Regions from separate parts of the Pseudonocardia sp. ZF1 genome, predicted to be linked through region 1. Evidence: predicted binding sites of a transcription regulator. Region 1 holds the regulator's gene; the other holds the start of a gene.
What was found. Region 1 encodes HspR, which represses chaperone genes until heat shock. Its sites were predicted from a motif close to ANNTTGAGTNNNNNNNACTCAANNT; they were not measured.
Positions count from the first base shown of each region.

Region 2: the regulator HspR is predicted to act here: its motif matches at 1,824-1,848, upstream of lon (endopeptidase La).

Region 1 covers NZ_JAJNBY010000001.1:5,518,056-5,521,460, reverse strand. The annotation lists gene grpE (nucleotide exchange factor GrpE) at 1-598, shown strand, start outside; gene dnaJ (molecular chaperone DnaJ) at 687-1,913, shown strand; gene ZF1_RS26610 (heat shock protein transcriptional repressor HspR) at 1,919-2,374, shown strand; gene ZF1_RS26605 (MFS transporter) at 2,404-3,405, opposite strand, start outside.
Region 2 covers NZ_JAJNBY010000001.1:560,128-563,532, forward strand. The annotation lists gene ZF1_RS02850 (hypothetical protein) at 1-643, shown strand, start outside; gene ZF1_RS02855 (DUF2516 family protein) at 794-1,105, shown strand; partial or broken gene ZF1_RS02860 (YbaK/EbsC family protein) at 1,102-1,640, shown strand; gene lon (endopeptidase La) at 1,886-3,405, shown strand, end outside.

The DNA.
Region 1 (3,405 bases):
CACGACCGGGGCCGCCGACACGGCGGCCCCGGCCGGGGACGGCGAGCAGGTCGCGGGCCCGGCCGACGGGGAGGACCCGGAGGTCGAGAAGCTGCGGGCCGAGGTCGCCGAGCGCACCGCGGACCTGCAGCGGGTCAGCGCCGAGTACGCCAACTACCGGCGCCGGGCCGACCGTGACCGCGAGCAGACCCGGGTCGACGCCAAGGTCTCCGTGGCGAGCGACCTGCTGGTCGTGCTCGACGACTTCGAGCGCGCCGAGCAGCACGGCGACCTCACCGGGCCGTTCAAGTCGGCGGCCGACAAGGTCACCGGGGTGCTCTCCAAGCTCGGCCTCGAGCCCTTCGGGGCCGAGGGCGAGGCGTTCGACCCGTCGCTGCACGAGGCCGTGCAGCACGAGCCGGCCGAGGGCTCCGGCCCCACGGTCACCGTGCTGTCCACGGTCCTGCGCCGCGGCTACCGGATCGCCGACCGGGTGCTCCGCCCCGCGATGGTGACCGTGCAGGACCGCCCGGAGGCCGAGGTCTCCGAGCAGGCCCGGGCCGATGCCGCCGACGGCGGCGCGGACGCCGGCGACGGCGAGCCGCAGAACCCCGCCTGACCAGGGCGGACAGGGACGTGACCGCGCGGTGCGGCGGGAGGCGACGAGTCTCCCGCCGCACCGCGGGTCTGATCGGGAAGGAGGCGGAGTGACCCAGCGCGACTGGATCGAGAAGGACTTCTACCGCGAGCTGGGCGTCTCCTCGACGGCGTCCCAGGACGAGATCAAGAAGGCGTACCGCAAGCTCGCCCGCGAGCTGCACCCGGACGCGAACCCCGGTGACGAGAAGGCCGAGGCCCGCTTCAAGTCGGTCTCCGAGGCCTACGGCGTGCTGGGCGACGAGTCCAAGCGCAAGGAGTACGACGAGACCCGCGCGATGTTCGCGGGCGGCGGCGGCTTCGGCGGGTTCGGCACCGGCGGTGGCTTCCCCGGTGGTGCGCGTCCCGGTGGCGCCGGCCAGGGCGGCTTCGACATCAACGACCTGTTCGGCCAGGCCGGCCGTTCCGGCGGTGCCGGGGCCGGCGACTTCAGCGACATCCTCGGCGACATCTTCGGCCGCACCGCGCGGAACAACGCCGGCGGTGCGGGCGGGTACGGCACGGCCGGTGCCCGCCGCGGTCAGGACGTCGAGAGCAGCCTGACCATCTCCTTCGACGACGCGGTGCGCGGCGCGACGGTGCCGATCAAGCTGTCCTCGCCGGGGCGCTGCGAGCGCTGCGGCGGCACCGGGTCCCGGCCCGGCAGCACCCCGCGCACCTGCCCGACCTGCTCCGGTCAGGGTCTGGTGAACCGCAGCCAGGGCGCGTTCTCGTTCTCCGAGCCGTGCCGCGACTGCCGCGGGACCGGCCGCATCATCGACGACCCGTGCCCCGAGTGCCACGGCGACGGCGTGTCCACCCGGACCCGGTCGCTGACGGTGCGGGTCCCCGCCGGCGTCGACGACGGGCAGAAGGTCCGGCTCGCGGGCCAGGGCGAGCCCGGTCGCGGCGGCGCACCCGCCGGTGACCTCTACGTCACGGTCTCGGTCACCCCGCACCGGATCTTCGGGCGGTCGTCGAAGAACTCCGACGACCTGACCCTCACCGTGCCGGTGACCTTCCCCGAGCTGGCTCTGGGTGCGACCCTGACGGTGCCGACGCTCGACAGCACCGTCTCGCTGCGGATCCCGCCGGGGACCGCCAGCGGCCGGACGTTCCGGGTGTCGGGGCGTGGGGTCGAGCGCAGGAACGGGAAGAAGGGCAATCTGCTGGTCACCGTCGAGGTGGCGGTGCCGCAGAAGCTGGACGAGGCGGCCACCAGTGCGCTGGAGGCCTATGCCGAGGCGACGTCGTCGTTCGACCCGCGGGCCGATCTGCTCGGTAGCACCAGGAGGTGATGGCGGTGGCCGGACGACGCACCCCCCGGGACGGGGAGGAAGCGCTGACCGTCGACGTCGCACACGACAGCCCGGTGTTCGTCATCTCGGTCGCCGCGCAGCTGTCCGGCCTGCACGCCCAGACCCTGCGCAGCTACGACCGGATCGGCCTGGTCAGCCCGGGCCGGTCCGCGGGCGGCGGGCGTCGCTACTCCCAGCGCGACATCGCGCTGCTGCGCGAGGTGCAGCGGCTCTCCCAGGAGGAGGGCGTGAACCTCGCGGGCGTCAAGCGGATCATCGAGCTGGAACAGATGGTCGACGAGCTCTCGGCACGGCTCGAGGAGGCCACCGCCGAGCTCGACGCGGTCCGTGCCGCCGCCGCGCAGGCCACGGCGGCGGTGCACCGCTCCTACCGGCGCGACCTCGTGCCGGTGGACCGGCGCCAGGCCGTCGTGCGCTGGCGCCCCGCAGACGACGGCTGAGTCCCCCGGGCGGTGCGGGCCCGGACCGCTCAGGCCGCCGTCAGGACCCCGCGGCGGGCCAGCAGCCCGAGCACCACGGCGCCCAGTAGCGGGACCGCGGCCAGCACCGCGAACGGCAGCGCCGGCGGGAACGAGGGGTCCAGCAGCGCGCCGACGCCCGTCGAGCCGACGAGCACCATCAGCCCGCCGAACGAGGCCAGCACCCCGAAGTGGGCGCCCAGCCTGCGCTCCCCGGCCAGCCGGGGCACCAGGTCCTGCGCGACCGGCACGGCGAACATCTCGCCGAAGGTCAGCAGCAGCACCATCAGCACCGCGGGTGCGAGCGCCCACCACCCCGGCAGGCCCGGCAGCAGCCGTGCCACCGCGACGACGGTGAACGACGCGGCCATCAGGCAGAACCCGAGCACCACCGAGCGGCCGGCCCCGATCCGGTGGCCCCACGTCGTCACCCGCATCTGCAGGCAGATGACCAGCACCGACATCAGCACGAACAGGAAGCCCAGTGCCGCGGTGCGGCCGACGCGCTCCAGCTCGTCGGGCAGCGCCAGGTACAGCTGGTTGTAGGACAGCAGCCAGCCCGAGTAGCCGGCCGCGAACAGCATGAAGCGACGGTTGCCCAGCACCTCGCCCCAGCCCGCGAGCATCGGCCGTCCGGCCTGCTCGGCCTCCCGCCACGGCAGCCACCGCCAGTGCGCCAGCCCCACCACCACGAAGCCGACGGCGGCGACCAGGCAGGCCAGCTGGAAGTCGACCAGCATGAGCGCGGTGCCGACCAGCGGCCCGGTGACCGTCCCGACCTGACCGGCGACGGCGAACATCGCGAACACCTCGGTCCGTGGCGGGCCCTCCCCGGCGCGTTCCCGCTCCCCGGCCTCGCGCGCCAGCGACGACTCGACGGCCGGCGAGAACAGGGCGGCCGCGAACCCGGTCAGGAGCGCCCCGCCGATGACCGCGGGCAGCGTGCCGGCGGCCCCGAGGAGGATGAATCCGGTCACGCGCAGCGCGCACCCGGCGAGCACGACCGGCTTCGC
Region 2 (3,405 bases), 5.0 Mb from region 1:
GCTCGCCGTGCTGGGCGCCGGCGACTTCGCCGTCACCACCGTGAGCAAGGCCGTCACCGACGCCCGCTCCACCGCCACCAAGCGCGCCGAGGAGGTGCAGACCCGCGTCCAGGAGCTCCCCGACGAGCTCAAGGAGCTCCGCGGCAAGCTGTCCTCGGACAACATCCGCAAGCAGGTCGAGGAGTTCCGCTCCGAGGTCGAGGGCGTCTACGTCGGATTCGCCCAGCGCGGTGAGAAGGCCTGGGGCCGGATCCGCAAGCAGCCGCAGGTCAAGCAGGCCATCGCGACCGTCGAGGGTCTGACCGAGAAGTTCGACACCCGCGTCGACGAGTTCGTGGACGAGACCCACGACGTCGCCGTCAAGACCCTGGGTGCGGTCACCACGCAGACCCGCTCGGTCGGTGAGAAGGTCGCCCGCCGCGCCCAGACCGCCGCGAGCGAGGCCGCCGAGGTCGTCACCGAGGTCTCGAAGGAGGCCGCCGAGGCGATCGAGGAGGCCGGCGACGAGGTCGCGACGACCACGCGTTCGACCGCGCGCCGCACCGCCGCCAAGACCGACCCGAAGACCGCCACCGGCGCGAAGGTCCCGGCCCGCAAGCCGACCACCCGCCGCGGTACCTCGACGGCGTCGGCCAAGAAGTGACACCCGCCGGGCCCCGCGCCCGGTGAGCACGACCCGCGCCCCCGGCCGATCCCGATCGGCCGGGGGCGCCGTCGTGTGCGGATGCGGATCGTCCTGCCCGGATCCGGCGCCGGACGTGACCGACGCCCGGGTTGTCCGTACCCTGGCCGAGTGCTGTCACTGCCAGGTGCCCCCGATGAACTGATCATCTTCGTGATCAAGTGGATCATGGTCGTGGTCGGCGGGTTCTCGCTCGGGCACGCACTGATGCAACGTGCGGACGCCTTCACCGCGGCGGGCAAGCTCACCAAGAACGCATGGCTGGGCATCACCGGCGTCGCGCTGCTGCTCCTGATCATCACGAACGGCCCGATGTTCGGCGGTGCCATGTTCTGGCTGGCCGCCACCGTCGCGACGCTGGTCTACTTGGTCGACGTCAAGCCCGCGGTGATGGAGGTCCAGGGCGGCGGACCGCGCTGGTGAACCCCCCGGTCCTCGGGGCGCTCACGGCCGTCCCGGCGCCGGCCCGGCCCGACCTGCTCGCGGAGCCCGTCGCCGTCGCGCTGGCGGGGCTCGACGCGGGCCGGATCGCCGTCGCCGAGATCGATCCCGACCTGGCCGACACCGCCGCGTTCTGTGCCGCCTACTCCTCCCCGGTCGAACGGGCCGCGAACTGCGTGGTCGTCGCCGGGAGGCGTGGCGGCGAGACCCGGTACGTCGCCTGCGTGGTCCTCGCGACGACCCGGGTCGACGTCGACGGCGCGGTGAAGCGCCGCCTCGACGTGCGCACGGCGTCGTTCGCGCCGATGGACGACGCCGTCGCCCTGACCGGGATGGCCTACGGCGGCATCACCCCGATCGGGCTCCCCGCGGACTGGCCGCTCCGGCTGTCGCCCGGGGTCGCCGGGGCCGACGCCGTCGTCGTCGGGAGCGGGACGCGGGCGGGAAGCCGGCGGTGCCCGGCGACCTGCTGGCGTCGCTTCCCGGCGCCGAGGTCGTGCCGGACCTCGCGCGCTGAGTCGGCAGCCCGTGCTGCGGGCCGCCTCCGCGGCGGTGCACCCCAGCCGGTGGCCACCCCCGCGGGGGAGCGGGACGGCGGGCCCGTCGGCCGAGGTCCAGCCCGCGGGCAGCGGCAGGAACTGGCCGCCCGCGGAACCCGGTGTGCCCACGGTCGCCGTGACGTGCTCCGGTGGTCGCGTTCGCCCTGAGCGGACACGACTCAACTCCGGGAAGCGGAGGACCCTCCGTGTGGTTGGGCAGGACATGAGTGACGTGCTGACGCTCCCGGTCCTGCCCCTCGACGACGCCGTGGTCCTGCCCGGCATGGTCGTCCCCGTCCGTCTCGACGACTCCGACACCCGTGCTGCGGTCGATGCGGCCACCGCCGCGGCCCAGGACCGCGACGACGGGAGACGGGTGCTCGTCGTGCCCCGCATCGACGGCCGCTACGGCGCCATCGGCGTCGTCGCCGTGCTCGAGCAGATCGGCAGGCTCCCCAACGGGGACCGGGCCGCCGTCGTGCGGGGTGAGCGCCGCGCCCGCATCGGGTCGGGGGTCTCCGGCCCCGGCGCGGCGCTCTGGGTCGAGGCCGAGCCGGTCGACGCCGGCGAGCCCACCGGTCGCACCCACGAGCTCGCCCGCGAGTACAAGGCCCTGGTGATCGGCATCCTGCAGCAGCGGGGAGCCTGGCAGGTCATCGACTCCGTGCAGCAGACGAACGACCCGGGCGCGCTCGCCGACCTCGCCGGGTGGGCGTCGTGGCTGGACGTCGCGCACAAGGCCGAGCTGCTCGCCGAGACCGACCTCGACGCCCGGCTCGAGAAGCTCCTGGGCTGGACCAAGGAGCACGTCGCCGAGCAGGAGGTCACCGAGAAGATCTCGAACGACGTCCGCGAGGGCATGGAGAAGCAGCAGCGCGAGTTCCTGCTCCGCCAGCAGCTCGCCGCGATCCGCAAGGAGCTCGGCGAGGACGACCCGGAGGGCTCCGACGACTACCGCGCCCGCGTGGAGGCCGCCGACCTGCCCGACGACGTCCGCAAGGCCGCGCTGACCGAGGTCGGCAAGCTGGAGCGCTCCTCGGACCAGAGCCCGGAGTCCGGCTGGATCCGGACCTGGCTCGACACCGTCCTCGACATCCCGTGGAGCACCACGACCACCGACTCGTCGGACCTCGTGGAGGCCCGCCGCATCCTCGACGCCGACCACGCCGGCCTCGACGACGTGAAGGAGCGCCTCGTCGAGTTCCTCGCCGTCCGCGCCCGTCGCGAGCGCAAGGGTCTCGACACCGTCGGCGGCCGCGGCTCGGGCGCGGTGCTCTCGCTGGTCGGTCCGCCCGGCGTCGGCAAGACGTCACTGGGGGAGTCGGTCGCCCGCGCGCTCGGCCGGAACTTCGTCCGCGTCGCGCTCGGCGGCGTCCGGGACGAGGCGGAGATCCGCGGTCACCGGCGCACCTACGTCGGCGCGCTGCCCGGCCGGATCGTCCGCGCCATCCGCGAAGCCGGCTCGATGAACCCCGTCGTGCTGCTCGACGAGATCGACAAGGTCGGCAGCGACTTCCGCGGTGACCCGACCGCGGCGCTGCTGGAGGTCCTCGACCCGGCGCAGAACCACACGTTCCGCGACCACTACCTGGAGGTCGACCTCGACCTGTCGAACGTCCTGTTCCTGGCGACGGCGAACGACGGCTCCGCGATCCCCGGCCCGCTGGCCGACCGCATGGAGATCGTGACGCTCGACGGCTACACCGAGCCGGAGAAGGTCGCGATCGCCCGTGACCACCTGCT